3 regions of the Fictibacillus nanhaiensis genome follow, and region 3 is predicted to be linked to each of the others. Evidence: riboswitches for the same ligand, from Rfam matches in the RefSeq annotation. Region 3 holds a riboswitch; each other region holds the start of a gene.
The links. A riboswitch is a leader RNA that binds a small molecule or an ion and turns the genes downstream of it on or off. The one in region 3 is predicted to bind S-adenosylmethionine.
Positions count from the first base shown of each region.

Region 1: another riboswitch for S-adenosylmethionine. It lies ahead of mtnK (S-methyl-5-thioribose kinase); the one in region 3 lies ahead of ACFS5O_RS19975 (PLP-dependent aspartate aminotransferase family protein).
Region 2: another riboswitch for S-adenosylmethionine. It lies ahead of ACFS5O_RS16890 (2,3-diketo-5-methylthiopentyl-1-phosphate enolase); the one in region 3 lies ahead of ACFS5O_RS19975 (PLP-dependent aspartate aminotransferase family protein).

Region 1 covers NZ_JBHUPF010000006.1:2,586,276-2,592,096, reverse strand. The annotation lists gene ACFS5O_RS16925 (sugar ABC transporter ATP-binding protein) at 1-1,087, opposite strand, end outside; gene ACFS5O_RS16920 (sugar ABC transporter substrate-binding protein) at 1,084-2,229, opposite strand; gene mtnA (S-methyl-5-thioribose-1-phosphate isomerase) at 2,207-3,274, opposite strand; gene mtnK (S-methyl-5-thioribose kinase) at 3,278-4,495, opposite strand; SAM riboswitch class I at 4,583-4,748, opposite strand; gene ACFS5O_RS16905 (carbon-nitrogen family hydrolase) at 4,854-5,636, opposite strand; gene ACFS5O_RS16900 (pyridoxal phosphate-dependent aminotransferase) at 5,744-5,821, shown strand, end outside.
Region 2 covers NZ_JBHUPF010000006.1:2,580,335-2,586,155, reverse strand. The annotation lists gene ACFS5O_RS16900 (pyridoxal phosphate-dependent aminotransferase) at 1-969, shown strand, start outside; gene ACFS5O_RS16895 (hypothetical protein) at 1,021-1,149, shown strand; SAM riboswitch class I at 1,240-1,359, shown strand; gene ACFS5O_RS16890 (2,3-diketo-5-methylthiopentyl-1-phosphate enolase) at 1,437-2,678, shown strand; gene ACFS5O_RS16885 (2-hydroxy-3-keto-5-methylthiopentenyl-1-phosphate phosphatase) at 2,675-3,349, shown strand; gene ACFS5O_RS16880 (methylthioribulose 1-phosphate dehydratase) at 3,346-4,011, shown strand; gene ACFS5O_RS16875 (1,2-dihydroxy-3-keto-5-methylthiopentene dioxygenase) at 3,989-4,525, shown strand; gene ACFS5O_RS16870 (AI-2E family transporter) at 4,702-5,790, opposite strand.
Region 3 covers NZ_JBHUPF010000015.1:31,650-37,470, forward strand. The annotation lists gene ACFS5O_RS19960 (ABC transporter ATP-binding protein) at 1-501, opposite strand, end outside; gene ACFS5O_RS19965 (ABC transporter permease) at 517-1,362, opposite strand; gene ACFS5O_RS19970 (aliphatic sulfonate ABC transporter substrate-binding protein) at 1,385-2,374, opposite strand; gene ACFS5O_RS19975 (PLP-dependent aspartate aminotransferase family protein) at 2,472-4,262, opposite strand; SAM riboswitch class I at 4,452-4,567, opposite strand; gene ACFS5O_RS19980 (hypothetical protein) at 4,745-5,821, opposite strand, start outside.

The sequences.
Region 1 (5,821 bases), on a different contig from region 3:
ACTTAGTAAACTGTTTTAAGACAGGCAAGGTTAAGTTTTCAACCACATTGTAATCAACAAGAATTCCTTCTTTACGTCGTTCTTCTGGGACGAACCCGATACCGGCCGAAATCGCTTTTTGAGGATTCGATACCCTTATTTTTTTCCCTTTCATGTAAAGAGAATCTTTAGATGGGTCTGCACCAAACAATGCTCTTGCCGTTTCTGTCTTACCTGCACCCACTAATCCGGCAACGCCAACAATTTCTCCTTCTCGAACAGATAGGGATACGGATTCACCTGTAGAAGGAATTCTGAACTGCTTCGCTTCTAAAAGGGTATCGCCTAGCATTCTATCTTCTTCATCATTCAATAGTTCAACCAATTCGTTGCCTAGCATCGCACGAACGATCTCTTCAGAAGAACAGTGAGATGTTTCTTTTGATAGAGTCACGTATCCATCTTTTAAGACCGTTACTCTTGTCGACAGTTCCATAATTTCAGGTAAGCGGTGTGAAATATAGATGATGCCCACGTCTTGCTTCTGAAGTTCACGAAGAACAGTAAACAGATGTTGAGCTTCTTTCGTGCTAAGTGCGGCTGTAGGTTCATCTAAAATAATAAATGAGATGTCTTCAGAAATTGCTTTTGCGATGAGTACCAACTGTTTCTCTGCTAAAGAACATCGAGAGAGGGGGATGGCTGGATCAAGTTTTAAGCCAACTCTGTTCAATAGTTCTTGAGCCACTCTGTATCTTTTTTTCCAAGAAAAAAAGGCAGGACCTTTGATAAAAGTATTCATCGTTACGTTTTCTGCGATACTTAATGAAGAGACGAGGGCAGTATCTACTTCTTGAACGACCATCTCAATGCCAGCTGCTTTTGCATGAGCCGGTGTGTTAATCGTCAGTTCTTTTTCATTCAAAGTGATGACACCGCCATCGCGTTCATAATCGCCTGAGAGTATCTTCATGAGTGTACTCTTACCAGCACCATTGGCTCCTAAAAGAGCATGGACCTCACCGCTTTTTACGGTAAAGTCCACTCCTTTTAATACAATCTGTTCACCAAATGATTTTTGTATAGAAGTTAATGAGAGTATCGTCATTGTTTATTATCCTTACTTAAGTTTTCCATCCACGGTGATGTTCCGGCATCAGATTTGCCCCAGCCTTCCACATACTTACCGATCTCATCCATAGATACTTTGGACTTAGGTAGATCTTCTTTTTCAACAAGGTGAGGTTGAACACTATAGATCTGTGGTGTTTCTTCACCGGCTACTTTTTGGTAGAGAAAGCGAACTTGTAATTTTCCAACATCAGCAGGATCTGTAGCTGCCGTTGACACCCATGGACTATCACTTTCTTGCATCAGTTGCAGATCTTCGTCACTAAGGTCGATTCCATATACTTTAATTTCCTCACGTCCTGCTTGTTGAATCGCACGTGTCACACCTTTAGCAAATTCGTCCCAAGGAGCGAACACCGCGTCAATGTCACCCTTTTTAGGATACTTTTGCAACAGGGCTTCCATTTGTGATTGTGTATCAAGCGCTGTATTCTGTGTTGCTGTACCAAAACGCGCGATCTCTTTGATCGAAGGATAACGTTTCTTGAAGGCTTCATACATAACGTTTCTTCTTTCCATTGGTGTGAAACCACCTACCCAAACGTATACGATCTCACCTTTTCCATTTAAGTCTTGCGCCATGCTTCGCAGAGCATTCCACGAAAGGCTATAATCATCCTGGTCGATAACGGTTACACCTGGTATGTTGATATCACTATCAAAAGCGACAACAGGAATTCCTGCTGCAACTGCTTTTTTTACACTTGGTGCGATCGCATCAGCACGACCATGATCAATTAAGATTCCATCTACTTGTTGGTTAACGGCTGTTTCTACATACGCTGCCATTTTTGAAAGGTCGTTATCAGCGTTATAGACCTGCACCTCACCACCGAACTCTTCCACTTGCTTCTTTACACCACTAATATATTGAGAGGAGAACGTCCCGATAGAGAACTGGTTGATTGAAGCGATTTTTAATGGCTTCTGAAGCTGTTCTGGAACTTTGCTTGACGTTGAAGCGGTATTTTTTTGTTTTGATTGCGACTCATTTGCGGCAGCTGGTTTGGATTCTGTCTTATTGGAAAGAGCATCTTGTTCATTTGTGCATCCTGTTAAGAACAAGGCAGTAGTAAGGCAAGCGGTTGCCAAGACTTTATAAGGTCTCAATGCTTTCATCCTCCTTAAGTGTAGATAGGGCTTCTTGATAATTACCGCTCACGATTCCTTTTTCTGTAATGATTGCTGATATGTATTCAGCGGGAGTTACATCGAAAGCTGGATTGAAGACTTTAATTCCTTCTGGAGCAATGCGAACTCCGTTTAGGTGCGTGACTTCTTCTTCAGGGCGTTCTTCGATCGGAATATCCTCGCCGCTAGATGTTTTGAGATCTAACGTAGATAGAGGACATGCTACATAAAAGGGAATTCCGAGTGCTCTCGCTTGAAGTGCAAGACCAAAAGTCCCGATTTTGTTAGCTGTATCCCCGTTTGCTGCCACGCGATCACATCCAACGATAACGGCTTTGATATTCTTTGTTTTTAAAGTGTGCGCTGCCATATTATCCGTAATTAGCGTCACAGCAATATCGTTTGCTTGAAGCTCCCATGCAGTTAAACGAGATCCTTGTAAGACAGGACGCGTTTCGTTCGCGTATACAGAAAGATTCCAACCCTGCTCTTTTGCAAGATGAAAAGGAGCTAAAGCTGTTCCGTATTTGCTTGTCGCGATAGCACCTGCATTACAGATCGTCATGACAGCATCTCCGTCTTGAAGAAGGGATAACGCGTACTCACCAATCTTTCTGCATGTATTTTCGTCTTCTTCTTGAATTAAAAGTGCTTCAGCTTCAATGTTTTTTTTCGCCTCTTCTACAGAAGCGGATCGTTTGGCAGATGCGACAACACGATCTAACGCCCAGAATAAATTAACAGCAGTAGGGCGAGAGGAGGCTAAATAATCTCTTTGTTTTTTCAATTTTGATAGAAATGAAAAATGATCAACCTCTTTTTCAGAATTACTCCAAAGTGCAAGTCCGAATGCAGCAGCGATTCCGATCGCAGGAGCGCCTCTAACTTTAAGCTTTGAAATGGCGTCCCATACGTGTTCAATCGTGGTTACATTTAAGTAAACCGTATGATGGGGAAGTTGTTGTTGATCTAATATAAGAAGGTGGTTACCTCTGTATCGAACAGAAGGAACCCACTTTTCAGCTACAGTCATAATTTAAGCACCTCTAATCCAGTCAGTAAGTTCTGTGATGTTTGTAAGTTTTCTCTGATTCTTAATCAGTTTTGCACCTAGCTCTAGGGCTGTTTTTTTATAAAAGAGCTCCACTTCTTTTTGGGGAATAGAGTCTAGATCAGCTACATGTGCAAGTCCGATCGTTCTTCGAATGATTTCACAACCAGCAAATCCAATCGCTTCTTGAAACGTTTTTTCTAAGAAATTTTCAAGAACACCCAAAATCTTGGCAAAAGGATCTGTCGCTTTCTCGTTCCAAAGCTGTGTGAATGTTTCACTGTATGTTTCCCAAGTTTTTTCGATGGTTTCTAAAAGATAAGTTTGTAAAGTCTCTCGATGAAACGGCTCTTTCGCATGAGCATTTTGAGAAAGGTGATTAAGAGCAAGGTTCGCTATGAAATGAGCGATATCAAATCCTGCTGGGCCATAGAACGCAAACTCAGGATCGATCACTTTAGTAGAATCGCTTTTCACAAAAATACTTCCAGAATGTAGATCACCATGAAGGAGGACTTCAGCTTTTGTTAAGAATGAAAGTCTGAGTTGAGCTACTTCTTTTAGAAGCTCTGTGTCGTTCCAAATGACATCAACTTCACTTTGAAGTTCAGCAGGGAAGTCGTTCGTTTCGATGTTGAAAAAAGGATCTGTGAACACTAAGTCTTCAGTGATCTTACACAGTTCAGGGTTTGAGAATCGTTTCACTTGTTCTTTCTTTTCAAACGGATGAAGATAAAAGTCGCTAGAATAAAAAGCTGTCTTAGCTGCAAACGTTCCAATGTCATTAGCAAGTTGTGGGTAGATCTGTCCTTCAATTAGCCCTTTTCGAAGAATGACATGATCAGATAAATCTTCCATAACCGTTACGGCAAGTGTTGAATCTGAATACAAAACTTTAGGAACTAAGTGAGGAACTGATTCGGCTTCTTTTAGTAAGGCTTCGCTCTCAATACGTGCACGGTCTAGTGTTAACGGCCAACTTTCGCCAACCACTTTTGCATATGGAAGTGCTTGTTTGACGATCACCGCTTTTTTAGAGAGTGCACTTTCTATATGAAAAACAAGGTTTAAGTTGCCATCTCCAATCTCTTTAACAAGCAGTTGGCTATGTTCGGATTCATCGAAAAATGCTAAAGGTTTTACCACATCAAGGACTGTCAGTTTATTTAACGGTTCATATGTAGGTTTTACTTGTACGCTCATTTTTGTTCCCCCCGGAAAGTTTTTTTACAAATAAAAAGAGCCTCTTTTCGTATAAGAAAAGAGGCTCGGAATGATGATTTCCCGCGCCTCTTATCTTAGCAAAACAAAATTGTTTCGCCGGAATTAGCACCGTGCCATACGCTGACTAAATCAGCGGCTCCCCATATAATGCGGGCGCCCCATCTTGCAATGGTATTACGGTCGGTTGCTGGGTTTCATCGGGCCATATCCCTCCACCTGCTCTTGATAAGAGACCAAAATTATTCGTTTTTTTAATGCGTAATAATATTCACGCAATTCATAATCGTTATACTACAACGTGATGTGAAGATCTGTCAACACAATTTTTCAAAAAGGTTTAATACAGGTCTGTTCGACGGTCGTTAAACACAGGAACCTTTTCGCGTACTTCGTCTACTAATTCAGGTGATATCTCTGCTGTAATGGTCTCCTCATCGTGTACAGATCCTTCAGCGATAATATCTCCCCAAGGGTCAATGATCAACGATTGACCGGCAAAGGTATTTTTAGGATCGCTTCCGACCCGATTGCATGCAACCACGTAGCATTGATTCTCTATAGCACGTGCGATAAGCAGAGCTCGCCAATGAGATTGTCTTTGAATGGGCCATTCTGCGGGAACGAATAAAACCTTAGCGCCGTTTAAGAAAGGAGCACGAATCCATTCAGGAAATCGAATGTCATAACAGATTGCAAGTGTGGAAAGGGTGCCATCGAGTGTAAACAGTGTACTGATATTCCCGGGAGAGATATACTTTTCTTCTTCCATCAATGTGATTAGATGAGCTTTTGAGTACGTAGAGATCGGTTCACCGTTTCGGCTGTAGGTGAGAGAAGTGTTAAATACTTCATCCTCATCACGGTAAGCGATAGAACCGCCAACAATATTGATATCAAGTTCTTTTGATAAGGAGCTTAACCAGTGCTTTGCTCTCTCGCCATTCTCATCGCTAATCTCATCTAAGCGTGTTAGGTCATATCCTGTATCCCATAGTTCTGGGAGAACAATCGTATCAGGTTGATGCTGAACAACTGCTTCACGAATTTTATTTTCAATGTGTTCATAGTTTTTTTTAGGATCGCCATAATGTATGTCGACTTGAATGCAGGCAATTTTCATGATTGTATCCTCCAGATTGTAAAAAAGTCTTTACAGAATTTCCTTAAGCGTATAACATAACTGATTAGAATTTCAAGAACATTCAAATTAGACTGGAAGTGATCGTCGTGAAACGTTTTGAACAGGCAGAAGTGATGGGGAAATTGCCAGAGCAATTTTTCGCCAAGCTTGTAAAAAAAGTATCT
Region 2 (5,821 bases), on a different contig from region 3:
TACTCCCCGTTTCGAGGACACGGATTCTTAAAGCAGGCTGCTGCCGATTTTTATCAAAGAGAGTATGGTGTGACCTTAGATCCTGATAAAGAAGTAGCTATTCTCTTTGGGGGAAAAGTGGGATTAGTAGAGTTATCACAGTGCTACTTAAACCCAGGAGATGTTGCCCTCGTTCCAGATCCAGGATACCCGGATTACTGGTCAGGTGTAGCAATGGCTGGTGCTTCGATGGAGACAATGCCTTTAAGAAAAGAAAATGAATTCCTCCCGAAGTACGATGATTTACATGAAACGGTCTTGAACAAAGCAAAGCTTATGTTCTTAAACTATCCGAACAATCCTACAGCAGGTGTTGCAACGGAATCATTTTTTAAAGAGACAGTAGAACTCGCTAACAAACATGATATTCTCGTTTGCCATGATTTTGCTTATGGAGCTATTGGATTTGAAGGACAGAAGCCGATCAGCTTTCTACAGACCGAAGGAGCAAAAGACGTAGGCATAGAGATCTATACCCTTTCTAAAACGTATAACATGGCAGGATGGCGCGTTGGTTTCGCGGTTGGAAATGAATCTGTCATCGAATCCATTAATCTACTTCAAGATCATTTTTATGTAAGCTTGTTTGGAGCGGTTCAGCATGCAGCAGCTGAGGCATTGAACGGCTCACAGCAATGTGTGGATGAACTGGTAGATACATATGAAAGACGCCGAAATGCATTCATCGGACGTTTGAATGAAAACGGATGGAACGTGGAATCGCCAAAAGGTTCCTTCTTCTGCTGGCTACCTGTACCTGAAGGGTATACATCAGAAACGTTCGCTGACTATTTGCTTGAGAAAGCACATGTCGTCGTCGCACCTGGCATCGGATTTGGAAGTGAAGGCGATCGATATGTACGTGCCGGCTTACTAACGTCAGAAGAACGTCTGATAGAGGCTGCTGATCGAATTACTAAATTGTTTTAGAAGTTTTATTTAATTCTTTATGCCTCTTTGATTAGTTGAATGGAGTGTAAGATGCGAGACTCCTACGGGACAGGCGGGCAGGTGAGACACTTAAGAGTGAAACGTACGAATGTGGCTCACCTTCTGCCCCGTGGAAAGCGAGTATCTGGAACGGAGATCAACATCTTTCAAAAACTTTAAAGCTTACTAATAAGATATTGAAGATTTTGGTTGACAGATCCTTCATACCCTGTCATAATCACAATTAAAATTATATTCTAACAATTTGCACTCTTATTAAGAGCAGGTGGAGGGACTAGCCCGATGAAACCCGGCAACCATTCAGTTAATTTTTCTTAACTGAAAACGGTGCTAATTCTTGCAGTCGAACGTTTGACTGAGAGATAAGAGGAAGCGGAACTGTCAATATGTAGACACCCCTTCCTCGTGAAGGGGTTTTTTGCGTTTTTGAAAGGAGAACTACGAACATGAGTAAAATTACAGCAACGTACTTGGTACATGATAAAAAAGAAAATCTATACAAAAAAGCGGAAGGCATTGCGCTAGGACTTACTGTAGGTTCATGGACTGATCTTCCTCAACTTGAGCAAGAACAGCTAAAAAAACATAAAGGTATCGTGGAAGAAGTCATTGAACTTCCTGAAGATCCACGTACAGATCAATTTTTAGGAAGTAAAAGAACTAGAGGCTTACTTAAGATTTCCTATCCATCAGCAAACTTTTCAAATGACATTCCCGCTATACTAACGACGGTTTTCGGTAAACTTTCGTTAGATGGTGAGATCAAACTCGTAGATTTAGAGTTTGATAAGAATCTAGAACAGCAATTTCCTGGTCCAAAGTTTGGGATAACTGGAATCCGAGATATCTTAGGCGTACATAACCGTCCACTTGTTATGAGTATTTTTAAAGGGGTGCTCGGAAAAGATCTATCATTCTTCAAACAACAATTATATGAGCAGGCTTTAGGCGGGGTAGATCTTGTGAAAGATGATGAAATTCTATTTGAGAACCCACTTACGCCTTTTGAAGAAAGAGTAAGAATCGCTAAAGAAGTTTTAAAGTCCGTTCATGAGCGAACTGGCGAAAAGACGCTCTACGCAGTTAACTTGACAGGCAGAACGAGTGGACTTCGAGATAAAGCGCGGCGCGCAGCAGAATTAGGTGCTAACGCATTATTGTTTAACGTACTATCCTATGGACCAGATGTATTACAAGAATTGGCAGAAGATAAAGAGATACCTCTTCCAATCATGGCGCATCCTGCACTATCTGGAGCTATAGGATCATCATCTCTCTACGGGATTGGTTATTCCGTTTTATTGGGTAAACTGCTTCGTTATGCAGGGGCAGATCTGGTGTTGTTCCCATCACCATATGGAAGCGTAGCCCTTGATCGTAACGAAACCCTAAGTATTGCGGGTGCCTTAACAACAGATAGCATCTCATTAAACAAGTCGTTCCCAGTTCCATCAGCAGGTATCCACCCAGGTTTAACACCGGTTTTATACAATGACTTCGGATTGGACAGTGTTATAAACGCAGGTGGAGGAATACATGGTCATCCAGATGGAGCAGCAGGTGGAGCACGTGCCTTCCGTCAAGCGATAGATGCCGTCGTTAAAGGGGAAGACTTTGAGAGTTTTGCAGAAAAACATCTAGAACTACAAAAAGCATTAGAGCTTTGGGGTGGTGTTCCAGTAAAATGACAACTCTACACCAATCGGTAATCTTTTGTGATTTTGATGGAACTGTAACTGAGAAAGATAATATCGTTGCGATCATGGAAGAATTTTCACCCGAGGGCTGGCAGCCGATCGTGAATGAAATCTTGAATGAAACCATCTCGATTCGAGAAGGAGTCGGTAAATTGTTTTCGAGAATCTCTTCGGACAAAAAGGAAGAGATCATTGAATTCGTTGTAACACGTTCTAAGATTAGAGACGGTTTTCAGGAATTTATCTCATTTACTCAAAGTGAGAGGATTCCACTTTACATCGTTAGCGGTGGTATTGATTTTTTTGTTCATCCTGTACTAGAGAACAAACTAGAAAAAGACTATGTTTTTTGTAACGCAAGTGATTTTACAAACGACATGATAAAAATCACTTGGCCGAATGTATGTGATGATCAATGTGACAATGATTGTGGATGTTGTAAACCGTCTGTTATAAGGCGGCTGGAAGAGAAGTTTCCCCGAGCTGAAAAGATTGTGATCGGGGATTCGATTACTGATCTTCAAGCTTCTAAGATGGCTGATGTTGTTTTCGCAAGAGATTATCTGATTGAAAAATGTGAAGAAAACCAAATACCATACACACCATTTGAAACCTTTCATGACATCATTCATGTCTTAGAGAAAAGAGGTGTAAAAAGTTGAGTAAACAACAGCGCTGGAATGAGCTTGCAGATGTTAAGGATGAACTGGCATCAAGAGACTGGTTTCCTGGAACCAGTGGTAACGTATCCATTAAAGTAAGCGATTCACCTCTCGCTTTTTACGTTTCTGCAAGCGGAAAAGATAAAACAAAACGTACCTCAGAAGACTTTCTTTTAGTGGATCAGTTCGGTGAACCGGTAGAAGAAACGCATTTGAAAGCTTCGGCAGAAACAGGTATTCATTGTGAAGTGTATCGGTTAACGAAAGCAGGCTGTTGTTTACACGTTCACACCGTGGATAATAACTTAATCTCTGAATTGTATGGTGATGCAGGAGAGATTACATTCCAAGGCCAAGAACTGATTAAAGCATTTGGGATATGGGAGGAAGAAGGCCGTATCACGGTTCCGATCGTTGAAAATTATGCTGATCTTTCGAAGCTGTCTGAAGCAGTGGGTACAGTAATCAAACAGGATACAAAAGCTGTCTTGATTCGCAATCATGGTATTACCGTATGGGGAAGAAATGCTTTTGAAGCGAAGAAACATTTAGAAGCTTTTGAGTTTCTTTTCTCTTACCACATCAAGTTACAAACTTTAAACGTTTTAAATAAAAATCAATCATTTGGAGGCGTTAAAAATGGCACAACTACGATTTCATGATAACAACGAAAGAATTGAAAAACAGAGTGAGGTAGAAGCGTATCTGAACTCTCAAGAAGTTATATACGAGAAATGGGACATTGAAAAACTTCCAGCGCATCTTCGTGAAAATTTCTCGTTAAGTGATAAGGACAAAGCAGAAGTGATTCAAACCTTCCGCAGTGAGATCGATGATATTTCTGAGCGCAGAGGATATGTGACAGAAGATGTTATCTCACTTTCTGATGCGACACCAAACTTAGATGAGCTATTGAAAAACTTCTTATCAGAACATCATCACACGGATGATGAAGTACGCTTTATCGTTTCTGGACATGGAATCTTTGCGATCGAAGGACCTAATGGAAGATTCTTCGATGTTGAACTTGAACCAGGAGACCTTATCTCTGTTCCAGAAAATTTCCGTCACTATTTCACGCTGCAAGAAGATCGTAAAGTAGTAGCGGTTCGCATCTTTAAATCAAAAGAAGGCTGGGTTCCAATCTACGATAAACAGCCCCAAGAAGCTCAATAATATACAGAGCACACCATTTCATTCGAACGAAATGGTGTGTTTTCTTTTGAAATAACAAGTTGGCGCTCGTCCGGTGGCTGACAAGCACGCTGGACGAGCGCTATACAGAAAATACGAGCAAAGAAAAAAGCATCAGACTTCAGTAGTCGATGCTTTTTTCCATTCCCTCATTATTCTTATAACTCTTTTGATTTTCTAAGATTGATTAAGCGATACGTGTGCAGGGCAATAACTTTTAACACCGCATATACTGGAACGGCTAGAATCAATCCAAGCAGACCACCTAGGCTTCCTGCAACAAGCAAGATCGAAATAATGGTAAGCGGGTGGATATCCAGCTTCTTACCCATAACTTGCGGAGAGATTACATTTCCTTCGATCTGCTGAGCGATAACCATAACGACTAGAACTTTGATCACCATCGCCGGTGAATCTACAATCGCTACGATCAATGCGGGAACGACTCCGATAATCGGTCCGAGGAACGGAATCACGTTTGTGAACATGGCGATTATAGCTAGAATCAGCGAGTAGTCGATTCCGATTACGAGATAACCGATATACAGCATTGTACCCACACAGACACTGACCAAGATCTGCCCTTGGATATAAGAACTAAGTGCGATGTCCATGTCTTTTAGAATTTTTGTTCCATTATTACGCTGTCTTTCAGGAAGTGTTTGAAGCACCATCTGTGGAGCTTTCTCACCTTCTTTAAGCATGTAATACAGTATAAAAGGTACGGTAACAAAAATCATAATAATGTTTGTAATGATTCCAATAAAGTTTGCGATGTTTGTACCAATTGTCTGAACACTAGTAGACAGATAAGCGGTTACTTTATCAGAGATTTCTTTTACATCAAACTGTTCACTTTCTTGGAAACGGCTTACCCATTCATTCTGCTGTAAATCATTCAGCTTAGATCGAATAGCATCGATTAAAGCAGGGGTATTCTCAATTAGATTACTAACCTGTCTTTGTAGAATCGGACCAATAGAATAGAACAGCAATACGAATAATCCGATCGCAAGCAGGTAGATGAGAAGGATGGATAATACCTTAGGAACTTTTCGTTTATGCAAAAACTGAACGACTGGCCGGAAAAGATAATAAAGAACACCGCCAAGCAAAAACGGAAAAAATAACGTTTGAACAAGAACGACGATCGGCCTGAAAATAAAATCAATCTTTGTTCCTACCAAAATAATTAGAAAAATGAGGAGAAATCCGTAACCGATACGAAAAAACTTCGACTGTGGCATTTAATGATCACCTTTATCTTCTGAAATATGT
Region 3 (5,821 bases):
TATGGATAATAGAAGATCTTGAAGTTGCATTTTGGTAAAAGCATCTAACGCACTGAACGGTTCGTCTAATAATAGAATTTCCGGTTCCGTAATCAGCGCTCTTGCTATTGCTGTACGCTGTGCCATACCACCTGATAAATCTTTCGGGAAATGGTTCTCAAAACCCGTTAATCCTACCAGATCCAGATACGTTTTATATTTTTCCGTATTCCTCTCTTCTTTTTCCAGTCCGAATGAAATGTTCTTTTTTACAGACAACCACGGCAGAAGGCGGGGTTCCTGAAACATCATACCAATCTGATTATTCGATCCATTTTCTATTGAAATTGTACCTTCATACTGTTGATCGAGCCCTGATAATACGCGAAGTAATGTGCTTTTCCCACAGCCACTCGTACCTAGAATCCCTATGATTTCTCCTTCCTTTACAGAAAGGTTGATATCTTGAAATCCTGCAGTATCTTGGTTAAATGTTCGTTTTAACCGTTTCACTTTCAGCATTTGTTTCCCCTCCTTCTATCCTTGATTAGTTATACTGTCTTGCCATTTTAATGAACGATGTTCGATCCATTTCAAAACGGCATCCGTTATCTTTCCTAAGACTGCAAATAGCAAGATGCTTGCAATAACCGTATCAGGTGAGTACGTGTTCTGACCTACCACGAGCAGATAGCCTAGCCCTTCACTCGCCCCCATGAGCTCTGCCGCTACTACAAACATCCAACCCAGCCCTAACCCGCTGCGCATACCCGTAATAAATGAGGGTAATGCAGCCGGCAATATGATGCGCTTGGTTAGTTGATAAGGGGATAGTTGATAGATTCTTCCGACCTCAATGAGCTTACGGTCTACACCTTGGATCCCTGCTACAATATTTAGATAGACCGGAAAAAACACACCGACTGCGATTAACGAAATCTTCGAAGGTTCTCCGATTCCCATCCAAAGGATAAATAGCGGTACCCACGCCAGAGAAGGGATGGAACGAATAGCCTGAAACAACGGATCTAAAAGACGTTCTGCTGTTTTTGCATATCCAACGATCGCACCAATCACAACCGCCGCTACGGTCCCGATTGCAAACCCTAAGAATACGCGGGTCAGTGTAATTGAGATATGTCCGAACAGCGATCCATCTTGATACATACTGATAATTTTTTCTAAAATGATGGTTGGTGCAGGCAACAGGTGTGCAGCCAAAAGTCCCGTTCTAGCCGCGATTTCCCAAATTACTAATAGAATAATAGGCAGGATAGAACCTATAAGAACACCTTTACCGATTTGAAAGAATCCTCTAGATGATGAGAGCTTCTGAGGGGAAGCTCTCTGTGCTACTTTCCACTTGTGTGTTTCAGAAATCATCGACACTTCCTCCTCTCTCTCCTTATTGGTTAATCACTTTTTCTGCAAATTTCGGATTGATCAGTTTCTTTACAAGATCTTCGATGTTCGTATCTTTTTTGACAATCTCTTCTTTTTGGAGTACTTCGCCTGCAGCCGATATAGCTTTTTCATGCTGTGATCCTGGAACAGGTTCCTCGAAGTTGTTTCGTTGCAGTTGTTTTTTTGCGACATCTTCTTTAATCCCCGCTTCTTCTGATAAAAGTTTTGCTGCTTCCTCTGGATGTTCAATCGTCCACTTTCTTGCTTTCTCATAAAGTTCAATCACTTGTTCGACTTGCTTTGGATGGTTTTTCGCAAATTCAGAGCGTACGTTTAACGTTCCATACGTATTAAAGTCTGGATTACGATAAATGTACTTCGCACCGGATTCTACTTCAGTTCTCGCCATGTGCGGATCTAACCCAGCCCAAGCATCCACTTGCCCTTTTAAAAGGGCATTCGCACCATCAGCATGTTGTAGATTTACAATCTGTACATCCTTTGCAGACAGGCCAGCATCTGCAAGTGCACGGAGTAAAAAGATATGTGGGTCCGTTCCAAACGTTGCTGCTACTTTTTTTCCTTTAAGATCCTTTACATCTTTAATCGGTGAACCGTCTTTTGCGACAAGAGCCGTCCATTCAGGCTGGGAGTAAATATAGACTGATTCGATCGGTGCTCCTTTGTCTTTTGCGATCAGTGCTGCAGCACCAGCTGTTGATCCAAAATCAACGCTATCTGAATTCAAAAACTCAAGCGCTTTGTTGCTTCCTTGACTTTGAATCCACTCTACTTCTATCCCTTCTTTTTTAAATGCTTCTTCTGCCCATCCGAACTTTTTAAGCGCTAAACTAGTCGGAGAGTAAAACGCGTAATCGAGTCGGATCTTCTCTGGTTTCTCTCCCTCTTTCGCACTGCTAGAACAGCCTGATAAAACCAAAGCGCCAGCTATGCTTAAAGCCAGTGTTGCTTTCTGCCAAATCTTCAACATGTATTTCCCTCCACGTTTCTCTCTTTTTATATGGCTATTTTTTTGAGTTATTCTTGAAAGTCGTTGACTTCCGTTCCCGGCTTACCGATTTCTATTTTTAAAGTTCACACGCATACGTTGAAATAGTTCCTCTTAGACGTTGTGCTTCTTTATACGTACATCTGTTATGCACCACATCGATCCCAGCTTCTTTCGCAATTTTTGCTGCTTCTGGCGAGATGACACCTTCTTGTAGCCAGAACACTTTTGGCTGTGTGATCGCTGCTTCCTTTGCGAGCTCAATCGCTGCTTCTGGACTTCTAAATACTTGAACCACATCGATGGGAAACGGAATAGATTTTAAATCTGGATACGCTTTTTCATCAAGCACTTCTGTTTCTCTTGGATTAACCGGAACAATTTTATAGCCAAGTCGCTGCATTTTTCTGGCTAATCTATGGCTGGGTCTTGCAGGATTGGAACTGAGTCCCACGATCGCAAGCGTCTTAGGACGTTGAATTTCCTGATCATTCTCAACTGCTCGATACAGTGATGATTGCAACGCCCAACGAATAACACCCTCATCATTTATCGTGATCTCCGTGTTATCCGTCCCTATCCCAGTTGCCGTTTGTATCGCGCGATCAAGATCATTCGTAAGATCTTTTACGGACTCAAGTCCGACCGATAATCGAATAAGTTCTTCTGTTACGCCTGTTGCTACTAATTCTTCTCCACTCAGTTGCTGATGAGTGGTAGAAGCAGGGTGGATGATCAATGATTTTGCATCCCCAACATTCGCAACGTGTGACCACAATGAGATGTTGTTGATAACCTTACGCCCAGCATCACGTCCGCCCTTGATTCCAAAGTTTACGATCGAACCAAAACCATTGCTTAAATATTTCTTAGCAAGCTCATGACTTCTGTGCGAAGAAAGGCCAGGGTATGAAACCCAATCTACAGCTGGATGTTTTTCCAGATACTCCGCTACTTCTTGTGCGTTCTTCGCATGTTTTTCCACTCGTAGATGCAGTGTTTCTAAACCTTGTAAAAGGAGGAATGCATTGTGTGGACTTAAACATGCTCCGAAATCTCGTAAAAGCTGAACGCGTAATTTAGTCGCAAAAGCCAATGTTCCAAAGTCATTCGCGTATCTTAATCCGTTATAGCTGTTATCTGGCTCCGTAAATCCTGGATACTTCTCTGAGTTCCAATTAAAGCGTCCTCCGTCTACCACAACACCGCCAATGGCTGTTCCATGTCCACCGATCCACTTTGTGGCTGAATGAATGACGATGTCAGCTCCAAAACTTAACGGCTTTGTTACATATGGGGTTGCAAACGTATTATCCATGATTAAAGGTACACCGTTCTCATGCGCAATATCTGCTACTGCCTCAATATCTAGAACGTTAAGACTCGGGTTGCCGATCGTTTCAGCAAAAAATCCTTTCGTGTTTGGAGTAATCGCTTTTCTGAAGTTCTCAGGGTCTTCTGCATCTACAAACTTTACGTTGATTCCATATTTCGGGAGAGTAGTAGAAAATAAGTTGTACGTTCCTCCATATAGATTGGTAGCTGCAATAATCTCATCTCCTGCATGTGCGATATTTAAGATAGCTAGCGCAATCGCTGACATACCAGAAGACGTTGCAACTGCTGCTACACCATCTTCTAAAAGGGCGACTCTTTTCTCAAAAACATCGACTGTTGGATTCCCGATCCGGCTATAGATATTCCCTGGCTCATCGAGTGAAAATAAGCTCTGTGCGTGATCTGTATCAGAAAAAACATAGGATGTAGTTTGGTAGACAGGCACTGCACGTGAACCTGTTGTTGGGTCAGGCGCTTGACCCCCGTGTAGTAGTAATGTTTCAATATCGTATCCATCAAATGATTTTGTCATAAAAAATCTCTCCTTCTTATTATTAATTCAAATAAAATCTATAGGAAAACTAGGAATAAAGATTAGTGCTTATCCCTTTTGCTATATTCAATTTTTAAAATGAAATAAGTGACTAAGTGATGTTTGTGTGTGAAGTATGATAAGGGGAAAAAGAAAAACCCCCTTCCTAAGAAGAGGGTTTTGGTCCTCCTCTTATCTTTCAGATCAAAAAAGATCTGTAGGAATTGGCACCTTTCCAAACCAAATGTGGTTTGTTGGTTGCCGGGCTTCATCGGGCCTAGTCCCTCCGCCTCTCTGGATAAGAGATATTCAAATTATGTTTAACACATTAACGTGCTGATGTTTATTTAGTTCTTGAATAGGATTATAGAGTATGATGTTTTAGAAAGTCAACCGTTTTTTGAAAAATCATAAAAGTTATACAAAAGAAATGAGTGTTCAACTGTCAGCTTTGAATTAAGATTATGCCCATGCTATGCCGGTTATGCTAACTTTGTTCCACTTTTTTCATCCAACCATTGAAACTCTTCAATTTTTTTTACAAGGACCGTTATCCGATTGGCAATTGCATCTCTCTCACCGTAACGAATTTTCTGTTCGTTAGATAACTCATCCGTCTGAAGTAGTTGCCAATGAATCACAGTTAAATCAGTAAGTTGAATAAACTCCTCTTGTTTCACTCGACGCTTTACAGCTAGATCTCCTTGAGAATATCCTTCTAAAAATCCGTCAGCGATCCGTTTCAATCGATCTTCATACCGATCAAATTCATGTCGCGCATAACGTGGTGCATTAAAAAATGTCGGGAACAATGTCCTGTAATTATTAAGAAAATTCCCAGCAAGTGAATCCCCGCTATATAAGATGGGTACAGGATCGATTAAACTGACAGTACCATCTGAATGTAGCAATATATTCTCTGGAGATGTATCTTGGTTAGTAAGTACAACCGTTTGATTCTCTATCTCTCTATCATCCAAACAGTTTTGAAGGTCAATCAAAGCAGCTGGAGATATGGACCCATCATATGTATCTATAAATTTCTTAAAATCATCTATGTACTCCTTGTTTTCTTCTTTCATAGATTCTGATACATCGGAATGAAACTTTCCTTCAATATGTTTTCCGTTCCATGAGAGATAACCGAATCCTTTTAAACCATGATCTACAGCATTCATCTTGCGAAAGAACTCCCCAAGTTCCGCTCCGATATGAAACGCTTCTACAACCGTTAGTTGATCTAGCTTTATTGCTTTTCCCGCATATGATTCCACGGTAAACGTTCTATCTTTTTCTACATGATAGTTGAAAAAATCAGGGCAGATCCCTGGTTTAACTTGGTTCGCTAACTCATAGTATGCTTTCGTTCCTGCATATTCTGAGTGAATGGCCTCTTCGTCAAACTCTATGTTCCTACCATACGCCTCCGCTTTTGGAAATCTTACTACCACAGCATCGCCGGTGCGTAGTTGAACGAGATACGCAAGATGCCAAGCTCCTTCACCTAAATATTGAACCTGAGTCGGATCTTTAAGTTCTTCTAACCCACTTTGTTGCAA